DNA from 2 places in the Brevibacillus choshinensis genome. Region 1 is predicted to be linked to the other one. Evidence: riboswitches for the same ligand, from Rfam matches in the RefSeq annotation. Region 1 holds a riboswitch; the other holds the start of a gene.

Region 1 (9,087 bases):
CAAAAAACCATCCGATCTTTGGGATGGGCACTCATCTCCTCACTGTTTATTATCCTGACGAGCCTCATATCTACCTTGCTCGTATTTGGACCCCATTTGACAGCAGACCTGATTTACCCCGAATTAGAGCTTATTCGCTTTATCCGAGCCGGCTCATTTCTGGAGAATCTTGATCCTGTTCTGATTGCGGTGTGGCTCACAAGCCTATTTATCAAAATCAGTTTGTTCCTGTACATCGCGGTGATTGCACTGACTCACAGCTTTTCCTTACATGATCACAAGCCGTTCACTTTATCCATGACCGCCATCATGGTGGGTCTATCGTTATTCATGGCCCGATCGAAAATGGAGCTTGCCCATTTGACCATTCACGGAATGGTCAGCCTCCTTATACTAGCGGAGATCATCCCTGTCCTTTATTATGTAGCAGACTGGGTGCGTGCATCTTGGGCCAAACGTTAAAAATACCATATAAAAAACGCACAAGCCAAAGGTGGCGGGTGCGTTTTTCTTCTGGCATGAATCTGATTAATAAGGATCAGCAGGATGTCCTTCATTTTCTGCTTGACGAACGGCCTGCCCAGGATTGGTCGCTCCCATGGGGCCGCCAATCCCGTCGCTTTTGCTCTTTCCTTCCTCCACGCCTTTTTTGATCCGATTCCCATAATCCATATCGCATTGGGTAAAGAAATGAATCATTTTTTCCTGAATTCGCGGGTCACAGCTGAGCATTGCATTGGTGAGATTGGCGATCAGCTCGTCTCTCTCCCAATCCTCCATCATTCGATAACGCTCACCCGGCTGCTTGAAATCGTTGGTGCGATCGATTTTTTGACGTACGATATTTCCTGCGACATACGGCTCATGATCTTTTCCATGCTGCTTGGCCTCATGCAGCCCACCGATTGTCGAAGGCTCATAATTGATGTGAGGCTCGGTGCGATCAACCTTGTAGAGCATCTGGCCGCCTTCCTGATTCGTTGCCACATGCGTTTTGGGTGCGTTGACGGGAAGCTGCAAGTAATTCGCCCCTACCCGGTAGCGCTGCGTATCCGAATAAGAAAATGTCCGGCCCTGAAGAAGCTTGTCGTCGGAGAAATCGAGACCGTCCACAAGCACTCCTGTTCCAAAAGCGGCCTGCTCGACCTCTGCAAAGTAGTTTTCCGGGTTTTTGTTCAGCACCATTTTCCCTACGGGGAGAAACGGAAATTGGTCTTCAGGCCAGAGCTTGGTCGGATCGAGCGGATCGAAGTCCAACTCTGGATGATCATCATCGGACATGATCTGCACGCACATTTCCCATTCCGGATACTCGCCTCTCTCGATCGCCTCGTACAAATCCTGTGTCGCGTGATTGAAGTTTTTCCCCTGGATCTCTTCTGCCTGTTTTTGCGTCAAGTTTTTGATTCCTTGTGTCAGTGGCTCCCAATGGTACTTCACGAACACTGCTTTTCCTTCTTGATTGACCCATTTGTATGTATTCACCCCTGAGCCCTGCATCTGCCGGTAGTTGGCCGGAATCCCCCATGGAGAGAACAGGAAGGTGATCATGTGCATCGCTTCCGGAGTGTTGGAGATAAAATCGAAAATGCGCTCCACATCTTGAATGTTGGTGACGGGGTCTGGCTTGAAGGCGTGAACGAGATCGGGGAATTTCATGGCGTCCCGAATGAAAAACACCTTGAGATTATTGCCAACTAGATCCCAGTTGCCGTCCTCCGTGTAAAATTTGACTGCGAACCCCCGGGGATCACGCAGAGTCTCCGGTGAATGGATACCGTGAATCACTGTAGAAAAACGCACGAAGACAGGCGTTTTCTTTCCTTTTTCCTGAAAGAGCTTCGCGCGCGTATAAGTGGAGACAGGCTCGTTTCCAACCGTCCCATACGCTTCGAAATATCCATGCGCCCCCGCACCACGTGCATGCACGACCCGCTCTGGCGTCTTTTCACGGTCAAAATGAGTAATCTTCTCCAGGAAATCGTAGTTCTCCAGTACGGTCGGCCCGCGATTCCCCACGGTACGCATGCTCTGATTGTCGGTTATCGGATGCCCTTGTCGATTCGTCAGCGTTTGCTCTCCATCACCGTCGTTGGTGTTGCTTCCCTTGTTGATATCCATCCCTATCCTCCTCCGTGAAACATTCATGTACATGTAAATGTTTTCCGGCGGAGGAATTCTTTATGCAGAGAAACAAGCTGCTAGCATGCAGTATAGCCCATCTGTTCTCCCAAGATGGGAACGCACTCACTGCTATCGTAGGCAGCAGCCACATGGACGTCTTCCACATATCCTTTGCTGATCAATTCCTGTCCAGAACCGGATTGGGCCAATGTTGGCAGCAGAGCATTTTTGGCCATCCGATAGGAAGCTACGGCGGTTTTAGCTTCAGGAGATAAGTGATGTGAGGTCAATTGATCGAGTATCGAACCGGCAGCGATCATGTCTTCAATGGCTGGGCGAAGGGCTCCATTTGGCCATCTTTCTCCGCTCGCAATCATGGTCACGCTACCGCCATGCCGGTTGATATAACGAGCTACGGCAGATGCGTTACGTAAACATGCGGCGATCACAGTCCCGCCGCCTCGCTTCGCCAAGACTGTGCAAGTGGAGCCGTTCGGGGATGGCAAGACGATCCGTGTATGCAGAGGGATGGCACGAAGCGTAGCTGGGGAGTGGGAAATCGGTTCTCCACGCTTGCCAGCCACTATTGCATTGTTCTCCATCGCAAAGGATTGGGCCGTATCATCCTTAAAGCGGTAGGGGAATACGACTCCCCCGCGTCCCACTACCACATCTACGCACGTCGTAAAAGAAAGGACATCCACGATGACCACGATATCAGAGGCATTTCCGACATATTCCACCCCTTCGTATCCCCATTCAAATCTTGCTGAAAAGTCTGACTGTGTAAATACATCAGCACTAATCACCGTATTCCGCCTCTCCCTAGCAAAATGGTTACTCGTCCTAATACGTTCGCCGTTACAAATAAAGACAAGGTGAAATATAGTATTATGTCCCACTGATTAAAATACTAAGAATGGAGTGAACTTGATTGGGAAACAACAATCAGCAAGAACTTCGTACAACCGGAATTTTGCAAAACAACCTTGGTGTTGCCGTCGCAGCTCACCTCGAACTGCTCAACCTCAACAGTACTGCAGTTGACGTGCGCGTACAAGTATTGAACTGGGGGACTGCCGTAACACAAACCAACCCTGTCAGCACTTTCCTCGACGTGACGCAAGCTATCGCCGGAAACACCCGCATCGCTTTTAATGCAACTATCCCAGCATCCTTCCACTATGAAGTACGTGTAACTGTCAACTGCGAAAACTACAAAAACTACACCAACAACAACAATAACAACAAACCTGACAGTGACAACGTCCTCCTCAACACCTACGCACGCACAGCAGTCGGCGCAGGCCAAGTCAATGGTCTTTCTGTACTCGATAGCCAGTTCCAAAGCGTTAAGATTGACACCTGTTTCTAATGTAGAATCTATGGAGAAAAGGAATTGTGGCCCTTGCCATAGTTCCTTTTTTCTTTCAATCCGCTAGATACCAACTGGGAACAATCTCCTCAAAATATTCATGGTCCTGGCAAACTCGTGAAATCCGCTCCTGCATTTCCTTCATCTGATGGGGAACCACCCTCAAGGTCCACACAATCGATGAGAAGATGGCCATCGCTGTATACACACCATATCGTATCCAAAAAACATCGCTGGGGCACCCGTTCGCTCAAGATATCCCCTGATTTGACCGATACAAAAAGGAACGCTGGTTTCTCTGCTAAAAAAAGCAAGCTTGGTAAAATCGTGAACAGGATCTCCCCAGTCCATCCGATTAAAATCAATCGCTCCGGCGTACTTTCCCTCATGAACGATCAAGTTACCCACATGAAAGTCATCATGCAAAAATCGGTTCGGTACGTCGCGCAGCAAACGCGTATGGTCTTCGATAAACGTCAGGATTTTTTCCGCTTGGGGAATTCGGTATCCACAATTGTAGTACGCTTCTACATAGCGCTCATGTTTTAGCAAGCAGCGTTCTTCCCATTCAGGAACGGAGGCTTCCGCACAGATCGTATGCATGGCAGCTAGCTGAGTTCCAGCTACTCTCCCAATTTCATATTGTTCCTCAAGAGAAAGAACGGGCAAAGCGTCCTTGGCATCCTCCCCCTCCAGATAAGACAAGACCATGTAGCAATGATTCGATTCCTCCAACACGGCCTGTTCCATGGGTAAAGATGCCTTTACCTCCATTTTTTTCAAAACCTCTAGAATCGCAAATTCTTTTTTCTTTTGCTCCCATGCGGTCCGGTCGGCTATGCGCAGCATTCGCTGGGTACCGTCAGACAGGTATACGCGATATTTGAGATCTGTAGAGAATCCTTTGAAGATTTGCTCGATCCTCTCCGTATTTCGAAGACTCGGTGAGGTATGTATCAATGCTTGCAGCCAGTCCTCCATGCTTTCCCCTCGCTTTCTCATGGCAACCATTTATTATACTAGCAAACTCACGGAAATGGTAGAAAAAGGAATACAAGGGCTCATCAATGGATGAAAACAAAAAAACTGCCCGCGAACGGACAGTTTTTTTAAAGGGAGACTTACAGTTTTACTACGTTCTCAGCTTGTGGGCCACGGTTGCCTTGAACGATGTTGAATTGAACGCGTTGGCCTTCGTCCAAAGTTTTGAAGCCATCACCTTGGATTGCGCTGAAGTGTACGAAAACATCGTCTCCGCCTTCTACTTGAATGAATCCGAAACCTTTTTCTGCGTTAAACCATTTTACTGTTCCGTTCGTTTGCATGAAAAAAAACCTCCAAAAAAGTCAATTTTGAATATGCTAGTCATATTTACCGAAGCAAATAAAGCTCACATATCATGAAGAAATACCCTTATCGATACGTGTGATATGCCTTCATGATATGTGAATCCATACCTACTTCTCAAATATGTGAGAATCGTATTACGGAACTTCAAAACGGGCAAGGTACATCTTTTGAAAACCAAAAACAACGAAAGCCCTGCCTCTCTTTCATCCTTGCGGCTCCGATGACCGCGCCAGTGTGAATCGGGCATTCAAAAAATAAAAAACGTAAGGTGTCCACTTTCTACGTGGATATTACGTATCGGATTTTCAAGTAGCAACCTCATTCTACCATGCCTGTCCAGTAAAAGCAACAAGACACCTTCTATCCCTTACTCTTATGCTTCTGCTACAATCAAGGAAAGGAGTGATCCACACATGCAAAAGGAAACCATCAGCTGCTCTACTTTTCGCAAAACCATCCAGGAAGAAAGCAACCTACTACTGGTTGACGTTCGAGATGAAGAGAAATTCCTACAAGAAAGTCTGCACATAGAAGGAATCGAAACCAAAAACGCCCCCTACGTACATATGAAGGAACAAGATCAGCCCTTTGATGAAAAAACCTCTCATACGTTCCGAGATGCGACGATCATCACGGTCTGCACCACAGGCAACAAGGCACAAAAAGCAGCAGCTCTCCTCCGGGAAAAAGGATATCGTGCCCTTGCACTTGAAGGCGGATTGACGGCTTGGAACGATTTGAAAGAAAACCGCTAATGACTTCTCCCTCTCGATCAATCGAGAGGGATTTTTTCTTATTCCTTCCTACCTGTATTCTCTATTCTATGATTCTTATCCTATTAATCCTACCAAATATTACACCTATCATTCTCCGATAGATCTCTGTTATTCTGGTTCATGCCAAACAAAACAGCCGAAACTTCCTCTCGAATGGAAGTGCGGGGGATCTTTTTCTTGCGGATGAGAGATCTGCATGGGGTGAATCGCTAAAGTGCGTAGGGTTGTTTCCTCAATCCGAATCCGTCAACTAACCTCGTAGGCCAAAAAAAGGAGACGATGTGAATATGAAACGCCTTGGTACGATTGCAATCGCGACTTTGGGATTGGGGTTTGCTCTTTCCGGCTTTTCAAACACAGCTTCTGCCGCGGCAGCGTATAATTGCCCACTGAAAGCAGGGGCGCCTAGCCAAGTGCAACAGCAGCAACAAGTCCAATGGTTCCCATATATCCTTCAAATGAAGCAATTCACACCACAATTTGGATATCAGCCAGTCATGCAACAGCCGGTGCAGCCGCAATACGCAGCTCCAGTCAAACAGCAGCCTGTACAGCAACAACCTGTACAACAACAGCCAGTTCAGCAACCGGTTCAACAGCAGCCTGCAGCTGCTCCGCAACCTGCAAATCAAGCCGATCAACAAGTTTCCTCTGTTGTGAAGCAAGTAGCTGATCTGGTGAACCAGGAGCGTGCAAAAGCGGGTCTGAAACCACTTCAGCTTGATGCTTCCCTGAACAAGGTCGCACAAGCAAAAGCGGTTGACATGTCCAACAACAACTACTTCGACCATACAAGCCCAACGTATGGATCTCCATTTGACATGATGAAGCAATTCGGCGTATCTTTTATGACCGCTGGGGAAAACATTGCAATGGGTCAACGTACAGCTGATGAAGTCATGAACCAATGGATGAACAGTGAAGGTCACCGTCAAAACATCATGAATCCTTCCTTCACCAAAATTGGTGTAGGCTTTGTGAATGGATATTGGGTGCAAGAATTCATCGGATAATGAAATGGTATGGGAAAGCCGAGACCTCAAGTGAGGGCCCGGCTTTTTTGGTTTTTGCTATTCCTGCTTGGATTGAGTGTCCGTGCATTGCTTAGACGTGCAGCCACAATCCTGTTCTTCCATGAGCGCTACATCTTTTTGATGCATCTCTTGCTTCGTCGGATAGGCAGATACTTGCTGCATTTCAGCATTCACATCGTTTTGCTGTGGCACGGGCTGCTCCTCCTCGCCTTGCAAGTAGTCATTGCTCTTTTAGTATACACCGCTCTTTGGCGTTCATTCTCCATGGGAAGAGGGAGCGTGAACCAATCAGTGATTACTGCAGACTGAGAATATGCTCCAAATCCTTCAGCGCTGCTGCAGCCGCTGCGACGGGATCTGATTTCCCGCCAATGACAAGCAGGTCACCCATGACATCCGTTTCCACTCGGATCGCTTTTGTCGTGCCTTTTACATTTGCAAACGGGTGCGCAGAGTCAACTGCCAGCAATTCCACAGAAGCCCGGAGCCCTTCCGGAGTGCGGCGAATACTCCCTATCAGCTTTGGTGTCTTACCGGATTGCTGCCATAGCTGGATTTGCTCACGGGTCACTTCTCGCACACTTGATTTCGCGATGTCTGAAAGTGTCAGCTGAGCCCCAAAAGCGGCGTTCGCCAAAATGGTTACTTTGCACGCAGTATCCCATCCATCCACATCAAACGACGGGTCCGGCTCCGCAATTCCCAGCTGCTGCGCCCTCGCAATCGCTTCCTCGCAAGAGATGCCTTCGTCCATCATGCTCGTCAGGACAAAGTTGGTCGTCCCTGTGAACACCCCTTCCACCGCCTGAATTTCACAACCCGCCAAATTGTACTGCAAAAGATCGATGGTCGGTAAGGCAGCCGCCGTCGCCCCGCTAATCTTGAGAGAGACACCATGCTGCTTCGCCAATGCGGACAGACCTGCATAATCAACAACCAGTGCCCCTTTGGACACCGCGATCGCATGCATGCCAGTTTCTAATGCATGCCGTATGTAAGCGAGTCCGGGCCCGCCCGTTTCAAATTGGGATGGTCCCGTTTCAATGAGGACGTCAGCTTGACAGGAACGGATAAAATCCGAACCGGAAAATGGCATATCCCCCGTTTTCTTTTCCGCAGCAAACGCCTCAAGCACTGAAGGCTGCAGCCCCTTCTCATCATAGACACCGTGAGTCGAACGAGCAGTTCCAACCAAAATCACTTCCATGCCATACTGCTTTCGATAGTGGTCCTGACGCAGCATCAATAATCTCGCTACTTGCTTCCCTACCGAGCCATACCCTGTAATCACTACTTTCCATTGTTTCATCCGTCATCCATCCTGTTGGCAATACGCTTATCGAACCAATCTCCTCTGGTGCATGAGTATTGGATTCGCGTCTTGTGGTTTTAGTTTCTTACCGTTTTTTGCAGAGTACAGCTCATCCACATAATCTATGAACAAGATTCCTTGCAGATGATCCATTTCATGCTGGATGCAACGTGCCAGGAAATCCTCTGCTTCCAATATGACCGTTTCTCCTGCCCGGTTGAGGGTCTGCACTTTTACATAAGTCGCACGTTTGACGATACCGACCACTCCGGGGATCGACAGGCACGCTTCGGGCCCTTCCTCCTCTCCGGATTTCTCCAGCAAAACGGGATTGATCAATTCGATGAGACCATCCCCGCAATCCATCACAATCAATTGCTTGGCGATACCGATTTGAATGGCGGAGAGTCCCGCACGCCCTTTATCTGCATAAATGGTTTGCGCCATGTCATTCAAAATCTTTTCCGTGTTCTGCGTGATGGAAGATATTGCTTTTGATCGCTCACGCAAGATCGGGTCACCCAAGCGAACGATTATCCTTTCAGCCATTTCAATTCCCTCCCGCACTGATTTTCCCACGATTTCACCGTAGCAAAGCCTCTCGAATCTGTCAAAGGGAAACCGAGCATATATCTGAAAAATCATCCCCAGCAAGGGTGACAAATGCATGTAGATGCGCTATCTTTATTGGTAAACGATACAGATGTTCCACTTGAAGAGGGAGGCTACCATGCACGCAATAGCATCACAGCTGAATGACACCATTCAGCGCGAAAATCCACATGTATACGAGATGTTGTCCAATCTGGCAAAGCTGATCTATTTCCCCAAGGAAGGTATTCTCAGCCAATCTGCCGAGGCCAAAGCAAAAGCGAAAAAATACAACGCAACCATTGGGATTGCTTTGGAAAACGGACAACCGATGCATCTGAAAGTCATTCAAGATACTTTGTCTGCTTACCAGCCTAAAGACATTTACGAATACGCTCCACCTGCCGGGAAACCAGAGCTGCGTGCCGCTTGGCGCAAAAAAATGATCGAAGAACAACCCTCGCTCGCGAATCATACCTTCAGCAACCCGATCGTGACCAACGCATTGACCCACGGTCTCAGCAT
Region 2 (9,087 bases), 2.0 Mb from region 1:
ATCGCGGAAACGTTTTTGGAGGACGTGACCTGCTATAACCAGGTCCGAGGGATGCTGGGCTTCACTGGGACGTATCGCGGAGAACGCGTATCCGTGCAAGGTACGGGCATGGGTGTGCCTTCCATTTCCATTTATGTGAACGAGCTGATCCGCGAGTATGGCGTTCAAAACCTGATACGCGTCGGGACATGCGGTGGAATCCAGAAGGACGTAAATGTGCGAGATGTGATTATCGCGATGACGGCATGCACAGACTCCAACATGAACCGCCTTGCCTTTCCCGGATTTGATTTTGCTCCTTGCGCCAGCTTTGATTTGCTGAAAAAAGCGCATGACAGCGGTATGGCGAAAGGCCTGCCTGTGCGGGTCGGGAACGTGCTGACTGCGGATATCTTCTATCGCGAAAGCATGGACCCGGTGAAAAAATTGGGGGAATACGGGGTGCTGGCGGTTGAGATGGAAACCACTGCGCTCTACACGCTAGCCGCCAAATTCGGCGTGCATGCGTTGTCCATCCTGACCGTGAGCGATCATATTTTCACTGGGGAGGAAACGACCGCAGAAGAGCGGCAAACCACGTTTAACGACATGATTCTCATGGCGTTGGAGGCGATTGTCGTAAAATGAGAAAAACGCAGGAATATCTCCTGCGTTTTTTTTCATGGGGTCAGGCGGCTGGACTAATAGCGCAGCTGCATCAGGATACTTCGGATTTCTTCATCATTCATCATCAAATCGTAATGCTTCCTGCTGATTTTCGCTAACGCGAGATCGTGGTAAAAGAATTCGGTAAAGACTTTTACGAACGGCTTGGACATCGTTTTGATGGCTTGCCAGGAACGATTTTCCTCACAAGCAAAAATAACTTCCCGCTCATCGATGATCAGCAAACGGAATCGTTCCAAAGTGTGATGCTCCTGTGCCGGGATCAGGGAGTGCACTTTTGCAATATTGGGCTTCAGTGCCCCGACCACGAGCACCTCCACGTCCACACCGTCATCCTCTTTCTGTTCCAGCAAAGGCAAATATTCAATCAGGTCATCTTTCCACGCCGAGATCCGAATCGAGCTTTTCGCCTCTTGAATCAGCTGTTTGCTCTGTGCCCGAATCGATGTATCCGCCTTCAGACTCCATACCAAATCCTCGGAATGTGATTTTTTGCTCGCCTGTATTTTCAATTGCTTCACGTTGTCCTGAAATTCTGCCGTGAGTTTTTCAATGGCAAGCGGCAGGGGCAGCGCGTTGTACAGCTTTTTCTTTTCCGATACCGAGTCCATAACCATGCCTTTATCGATCAAACGCGCGATCACTTCATAGATTTTGGCTTTGGGGACGCCGGAGTATTTGACTATTTTCGTAGCGTCCAACGGTTCCTCGCTAGACACCAGAGCTTCATACACTTTGCTTTCATACTGCGAAAAACCGAATTTTTGTAACATGTATCCTCCTAATCGGCATCACTGGTGTTCTTTTACTCATCATAAGGGATAATACGAAACAAATCCAACCATCCTAACTGAAATTGACAATCCACAGCGAGCCATGTAACCTATATAAGGTTACTCTTACGGTAGTAACTTACTATTCGAAATTGTCTTGAATCGGCCCTAGAGCTTTTTTCGGTAATGACACGTACCCGAACGGTCAAAATACTTGTAAGGGATACCAGCCAGCTCGACATGCATGCATCAAGTCAGCGCACCAGGAGGCAGAGTGAAGAAATGAATATCGTTTTTTTTGTAACAGGATTGCTGTTCGTATCCGGCGTAGGCTACGCGGCCAGCAACAATCGCAAAGACATCAGGCTTACCCCCATCCTTAAAATGATTGCGGCCCAGCTTGTATTGGCGTTCCTCCTATTGAACACGAGCATCGGCATTGATCTGATCCGATTTATCTCAAAAGGTTTTGACGTTTTGATGAAGCTGGGGATTAGCGGGGTCGATTTCGTATTCGGGGGACTCGAAAACAACGGGGTTTCCAATTTTTTTCTCGACGTGCTGCTTCCTATCATCTTTATCTCTGTTTTAATCGGGATTCTCAATCATTTCCGCATTCTTCCCCTCATCATCCGATATGCAGGTCTTATCCTAAGCAAGTTGAACGGAATGGGGAAGCTGGAGAACTACATAGCGGTTTCTTCTGCCTTTCTCGGGCAATCGGAAGTGTTCCTGACTACCAAAAAGCAATTGGGGCAAATCTCCAGGAAGCGCCTCTACACGTTGTGCACCTCGGCGATGAGCGCCGTAAGCATTGCGATTGTCGGTGCCTACATGACCATGCTGGAGCCGAGATACGTCGTGGTTGCCATCGTCGTTAACATCCTGTCTGCCTTGATTGTTGCCAACATCATGAATCCGTACGACCTGGATGATGAAGAGGATCTGCCCCTCGTCGAAGAAGAAGCAGGCAAACCCTCCTTCTTCCAGATGATCAGCGAAAGCATTCTCGATGGGTTAAAAGTTGCCATCATTGTCGCTGCGATGCTGATCGGTTTCATTGCGTTGATGAATCTGGTGAACGAGCTTTTTTTATGGGCCACTCACCTTTCCTTCCAATCCATACTCGGCTATATCTTTGCTCCCGTGGCCTTTTTGATGGGCGTTCCGCAATCGGATATTGTCCAGGCTGGCAGCATCATGGCCACGAAAATCGTCACCAACGAATTCGTTGCCATGCTCAACTTCAAAGAGATCGCAGGGGGCTTATCCCCGAAAACGATCGGGATTGTATCCGTATTTCTCGTCAGCTTCGCCAATTTCGGCTCTATCGGCATCATTACCGGTTCCGTCAAGGCGCTTCATGAGAGACAGGGAGATGTGGTAGCCAAATTCGGCTTGAAATTGCTGCTGGGCTCCACCCTCGCATCCGTCTTGTCCGCCACTATCATTGGCGTCTTTTTATAAGACTTCTTCACTGAGAATCGACCGCCATAAGCAAGAAAACAGGCATCCAGCGATGCCTGTTTTTCGTTTCCATCTATTTTTTTAGGCGGTACGGCACGGTTGCGATTTTGACATCCTGCCTTGCAAAGAGGTACGCCCGCAGAAACAGGCTCGTTTGGTTATGCAGCAGATTGTGCCACCAGCGCTTCGTGATGAACTGCGGGATCATGACCGTCACATGGTCTGTGTCAGCCTTTTTCCATTCCACCGTATCGATAAATTTAAACAGGGGCTTGATTATGCTGCGGTAATGCGAGCGGAGGATGATCAAGCGAACGCCAGGGTTCCACTGATCCCATTTTTCCTCCATCTTTTTCATATCCTCATCATTGAATCCCACATAGACCGCCACGATGTCATCTGACAGCGATTGTGCATAGCTGATGGTGTTTTTCACGACCTGCGAAATGCCTGCCACCGGAATGACAATGACACTGCCCTTTGGCTGCGGTTTCTCTACGGCAATATCCAGGCGCAGCTCATCTGCCAAGTCTTTATAATGTCCGTTGATCTTGCGGAAGATAAAGATGACGATTGGCAGGAACACAAATATCGTCCACACCTGTGAAAACTTGGTGATCAGGAAAATCAGGCAAATGGTCAGGGTGGTGAGCATCCCCACCGTATTGATGAGAAAAGGCGTTACCCATCCGGACGGCTTTTTTGTCATCCAACGCTTCATCATCCCAGCCTGCGACAAAGTAAACGGGATAAAGACGCCAAGGGCATACAGCGGAATCAAGTTTTCCGTTTCCCCGCCAAAGGAAATGACAAGGATCGCAGAAAGAATGCCGAGAAAGATGATTCCGTTGGAGAAGCCCAGGCGATCTCCACGCACCATGAACATGTTGGGCATGAAGCGATCCTTCGCCAGCATAAAAGCCAGCAACGGAAAAGCAGCAAACGCCGTATTGGCAGCCAGGAAAAGGATTAACGCTGTAACCGCTTGGATAAAGTAGTAAAGGATCCCCCTTCCAAACACCGCTGAAGCAATTTGGGAAACGACTGTTTCTTTGGGAGTTGGGCCAATGCCGTAAACATAGGCCAACAAGCTGATCCCCATAAACATCGCACCTAGGATGAGCCCCATCATGATCAAAGTGACGGCGGCATTTTTCGGGGCAGGATTCTTGAAGTTGGGGATGGCATTCGAGACGGCCTCTACTCCTGTCAACGCCGAACAGCCCGAACTGAATGCGCGTAAAAGCAAAAATAACGTGATTCCCGGCACCGCTGCTCCATAGACTGGCGCTTGCCCATGCACGTTACCGACCAGCCATTGATATCCCCCGCCAATGATCAAAAGAAAAATAGCAATGACAAACAGGTATACGGGATACATTAAAATGGTTGCCGACTCCGTGATCCCCCTCAGATTCAGGATGGTCACCGTCACGATCATGACCAGCGCTATCAGCACCCGATGCTCGTGGAGGACCGGAAAGGCTGACGTAATGGCATCGGTGGAAGCCGAAGTACTCACCGCTACTGTCAAGATGTAATCAACCAGCAGCGATCCCCCTGCGACCAAACCGGTTGAGGTTCCGAAATTGTCCTTGGCTACAATGTACGCCCCGCCGCCCGTCGTGTAGGCAAAGATCGTCTGACGGTAAGACAAGATGAGAATGGTCAAAAGACCGATAACCGCAATGGAAATGGGAATCGAGTACCAGAGTGCTACTGCACCCAGCGTTACTAAAACGAGAAGAATTTGCTCCGTTCCATAAGCTACGGAAGATAAAGCATCTGATGACAACACTGCTAGCGCTTTTACCTTCGATAATTTTTCTTCCCCTAGCTCTTTTGACTTCATCGGTCTGCCGATTAAAAATCGTTTTAATCCCGATATCATGTTGATTCTCCTCGCATACATTTTCCGTTAGTTTCCCCTCTCAAAACTGACAACCCTCATGCAGATTTTTCTTGCCATCACTCCCTTCCCCGGAAAATGGAATCAAAAAAGAAGCCGAACGAGAAGAAACTCACTTGGCTTCTGGGCATAGCGAAATAAACTATGTCGATCATACGCAAGGTAATTGCTGTCTCTCTTATGACACTTACGGAGTTAGCTGACGGATTCGGATGAAAGAGTCACCCTACTCGAACGATTCGAGATTCACCCCATGTGGCGTTTGCGCAAAGCAGCCACGGTTGGTTTCCCCGCTCCCAGATGATGGATTCAGCGATTTTTGTTTAGCAGTTAGGATCACATTCGTTAATTACGAAACAAATATTACTCCCGAAGGAACCCGCTTGTAAAGATCTGATCCACTTATTTTTTCCGAATGAAAAAGATGCCCTCCTGAGCAGTTGGATCTACTCGGAGGACATCCGCTCCAGTCTTCATTTCCGCTTAATGGGCGAGCACACGCAGGGATGTTCGTACGTGCTCCGCATAACGCTTTGCTTCGAGCGCGAGTACTTCATTTGATGCCCGATCGGCATTGTACACGACGAATGCAGGCAGGAATGTTCCGTTGCATTTCGTCAGGGTTCGTTCAATGGGTCGGAGCAGCTCGCTTATTGTGTACAAGTCGTCTCCGCCTGAGCGATACGCTCTTTCCGTGCCCCCTGCTGTCGTGGCGATCATGAACTCTTTGCCCAGCAAATGATCTCCCCCTGGCCCAAAAGCCCAGCCGTGGGTCAGCACATCATCAAACCACTTTTTCAAGAGAGGGGGGCAGCTGTACCAATAAAACGGGAACTGAAAGACCACCCTGTCGTATTCCAGAAGCAGCTCTTGCTCCCTTTGGACATCGATGTCGTAGCCGGGATACTCCTGGTACAGATCGCGGATGACAACCTCGTCATGCTTTTTCAATTCGTCCAGCAGCGCCCGATTGGCACGGGATTCAGTCAACTTGGGATGCGCAGCAATCACCATGATTTTCAAGAGGAACACCCTTTCTTCATTTCATCACTTCAGCCCCATTATTCGGAAAGGAGGGACTCTTGAAAAGTACGCTCTTTTTTCAGACTACGTCATGAAAAACGTACCATGGATGGCATCAATTGCCGCGGAGGGCAGTATGAAAAAACGTACTAGGTACGAAAAATCAGCGTACTGTCGAAAATCGGGATACTCTGCTAAAGTAACAATGAAAGCAGGTACTACTCATTCACAGGAGGGGAGCACATGCAAGAAGATCTTCGCGATCCCAAACGGACACAGGGAATTCTCGCCACGCTTCAGGCGATCGGTGGTAAGTGGAAGCCCCTCATTTTGTTCATCCTCCTCCACGATGGCACCAAGCGCTTTGGAGAGCTCCGCCGCATGCTTCCGAACATCACACAGGGCATGCTGACGAATCAGCTCCGCGAGCTCGAGCAGGACGGTCTCATCGTGCGTCGCGCCTATCAAGAGATCCCTCCCAAGGTGGAGTATTTTCTGTCCGAGCATGGAAAGACGCTGAGCTCAGTTTTGGGAGATATGTGCGGGTGGGGGTTTCGGCATTTGGAATATATGGAGCAAATAAAGCGGGAGTCAGAGGACGATCAGTATTTGGGATGAGGCTTTATGGGACGACTGCTAGATGACACTAACCTTTTTGTTAGTACCTGAAGGAAAAGTGCGTACTTACTTCCTCATGGAGCGGCCCCTATACTCAAGAAGTAAATAAAATCTTGGGAGGCTGCGTCCGTGAAGACTCTAGTCGTCGTTACACATCCAAGCATAGAGACATCTGTCATCAATAAGCGCTGGGTGGAAGAACTCAGCAAATATCCGGAAAAATATACAGTACACGAGCTGCATGAGGTATACCCTGACGGAAACATCGATGTGGAAAAAGAACAGAAGCTGATTGAAGCGCATCATCATCTTGTTTTACAATTCCCTATCTATTGGTTCAATTGTCCACCCCTTCTCAAGAAATGGCTGGACGATGTTTTTGCCTACGGTTGGGCCTATGGCTCAAATGGCGGCGATAAATTAAAGGATCGGAAAGCGGCTTTAGCCGTAACTGCCGGAATAAAAAAGGAAGATTATTCGGCGGGGGGAAAATATCGCTATACGCTGGAGCACCTATTATCCCCTTTTGAAATCACCTTCCTGTACTGCCGGGCAGATTATCGCTCGTTCTTTGCGTTTCATGGCACCGAAAATGAGCCAGGAACCGATTACGTCACGTCTGCAAACGAATTGGAGAAAAGCGCGAAAGATTATCTGGATTTTATCGATCATATGTGATGAGGTGCCTATTGATCTGGCAAACTGTTCTTCTCTCCCCACTCGCACATCATATGTAACAGCGGAATGAGAGACAGACCGCGCTCCGTCAAGGAATATTCCACTTTTGGAGGCACTTGAGGATATTCCTTGCGCATGACAAGTCCATCAGCCTCCATCTCCTTTAGCATGGTGCTCAAGGTCTTAAAGGAAATGGTGCCGATACTTCGCTTCAGCTCATTATGGCGCATCACCTTTTTTTCAGCGAGCCAGTACAAAATGATCATTTTAAATTTGCCGCCGATTAAGGACAAGGTATATCCAAATCCTGTATCTTTCAGCTCCACACCAGTCGGGACACAGGTTTCGCGCATCCGTTACACTCTCCTTTAGGAAGTACATGTTAGAATAGCACCTACTCTACAAATGATTATGAATGTTCATGGAAGGGAAGTAAACAAAAAGAGTCCTCAAAAGAAAGCCACCTTTCTTTCGAGAACTCTTCTTCTATATATAGGAGACAACCTACGACAATTTCCCCATCAGGCTCTCCATCCGATCGAGCGCCTTTTTCAGCTGTTCCATGGAGGTTGCGTAGGAGCAGCGGATATGGCCGTTTCCGCTCTCACCGAACACATCGCCGGGGACGACCGCGACTTTCTCCTCCATCAACAGCTTTTCTGCGAATTCAGAAGAGCTGAGTCCTGTCGATGCGATGGAAGGGAAAGCGTAGAATGCGCCATCCGGTTCATGGCAGGAAAGGCCGATTTGACGGAAGCCATCTACCACAAAGTTGCGGCGCTGACGGTAGCTCTCGATCATTCGCTCCATGTCCGAGCGCCCGTGACGCAGCGCTTCCAGAGCGGCCATCTGTGCCATCGTCGGTGCGCACAGCATCGTGTACTGATGGATTTTCAGCATCCCTGCCAACAGGTCGGGAGTCGCACAGACGTAGCCGAGGCGCCAGCCGGTCATGGCAAATGCTTTGGAAAATCCGGAGATGAGAATCGTCCGGTCTTTCATGCCTGGCAGCGCAGCGATGCTGTCATGCATGCGTCCGTAGGTGAGCTCCGCGTAAATCTCGTCGGAGATGACCAAGAGATCGTGCTTTTCAATGATCGGCAAGAGCGTCTTCCACTCATCGGCTGTCATCGTGCCGCCGGTCGGATTGTTCGGGTAACAGAAGATGATCGCTTTGGTACGCGGCGTGATGTGCGTCTCCAGCTCTTCAGGCGTCAGTTTGAATTGGTTTTCCATCGTGGTCTTCAGGAACACAGGCACACCGCCAGCCAATCGAATGACCGGCTCGTAGGAAACGTAGCATGGTTCGACGACCAGCACTTCATCCCCCGGATCCAAAATCGCCCGCAGCGCAATATCGATCGCTTCGCTGGCGCCTACCGTCACCAGGATCTCGTTTTCCGGATGATAGCTGACGGAGAAACGCTCCTCCAGATACTTCTGGATCTCTACCCGCAGCTGTGGCATGCCTGCGTTGGACGTATACGCAGTGTGGCCGCGCTCCAGGGACGAAATGGACGCTTCCCGCATACGCCATGGTGTGACAAAGTCAGGCTCACCGACCCCGAGAGAAATGACCCCCTCCATCGAAGCCGCCAAATCGAAAAAGCGGCGAATTCCCGATGGCTTCAGGGAAGCGACTGTAGAGGACAAACGGCTTTTCACGGACAATTGCATACTCATGGAGTTACCACCATTCTGCGATCTTCATCGCGATCTTCCAATTCAATTCCATCGTGCTTGTAGCGCTTTAAAATAAAGTGGGTGGCCGTCGAGACGACGGAATCGAGCGTGGCCAACTTTTGCGATACGAATGTCGCGACCTCGCGCATCGTCTTTCCTTCCAGCACGACAGACAAATCGTAGCTGGCACCAGACATCAGATATACCGCTTTTACTTCCGGAAAACGACAGATGCGCTCTGCTACCTCGTCGAACCCGACGTCACGCTTC

The links. A riboswitch is a leader RNA that binds a small molecule or an ion and turns the genes downstream of it on or off. The one in region 1 is predicted to bind cyclic di-AMP.
Region 2: linked by a shared signal. The riboswitch ahead of JNE38_RS05915 (APC family permease) and the one ahead of JNE38_RS15525 (CAP domain-containing protein) in region 1 are both predicted to bind cyclic di-AMP.

Annotation. Positions count from the first base shown of each region.
Region 1 is NZ_CP069127.1:3,070,638-3,079,724, forward strand. Features, by position in the region: gene JNE38_RS15490 (GerAB/ArcD/ProY family transporter) at 1-462, shown strand, start outside; gene JNE38_RS15495 (catalase) at 529-2,121, opposite strand; gene JNE38_RS15500 (2-phosphosulfolactate phosphatase) at 2,202-2,933, opposite strand; gene JNE38_RS15505 (hypothetical protein) at 3,059-3,499, shown strand; gene JNE38_RS15510 (phosphotransferase family protein) at 3,662-4,480, opposite strand; gene JNE38_RS15515 (cold-shock protein) at 4,621-4,824, opposite strand; gene JNE38_RS15520 (rhodanese-like domain-containing protein) at 5,263-5,604, shown strand; cyclic di-AMP (ydaO/yuaA leader) riboswitch at 5,750-5,905, shown strand; gene JNE38_RS15525 (CAP domain-containing protein) at 5,913-6,638, shown strand; gene JNE38_RS15530 (hypothetical protein) at 6,696-6,851, opposite strand; gene JNE38_RS15535 (homoserine dehydrogenase) at 6,955-7,968, opposite strand; gene def (peptide deformylase) at 7,996-8,520, opposite strand; gene JNE38_RS15545 (aminotransferase class I/II-fold pyridoxal phosphate-dependent enzyme) at 8,702-9,087, shown strand, end outside.
Region 2 is NZ_CP069127.1:1,090,329-1,099,415, reverse strand. Features, by position in the region: gene deoD (purine-nucleoside phosphorylase) at 1-627, shown strand, start outside; gene JNE38_RS05925 (TrmB family transcriptional regulator) at 681-1,439, opposite strand; gene JNE38_RS05920 (NupC/NupG family nucleoside CNT transporter) at 1,722-2,906, shown strand; gene JNE38_RS05915 (APC family permease) at 2,980-4,797, opposite strand; cyclic di-AMP (ydaO/yuaA leader) riboswitch at 4,984-5,140, opposite strand; gene JNE38_RS05910 (NAD(P)H-dependent oxidoreductase) at 5,299-5,838, opposite strand; gene JNE38_RS05905 (winged helix-turn-helix transcriptional regulator) at 6,082-6,456, shown strand; gene JNE38_RS05900 (NAD(P)H-dependent oxidoreductase) at 6,586-7,134, shown strand; gene JNE38_RS05895 (winged helix-turn-helix transcriptional regulator) at 7,143-7,487, opposite strand; gene JNE38_RS05890 (aminotransferase) at 7,639-8,817, opposite strand; gene JNE38_RS05885 (Lrp/AsnC family transcriptional regulator) at 8,814-9,087, opposite strand, start outside.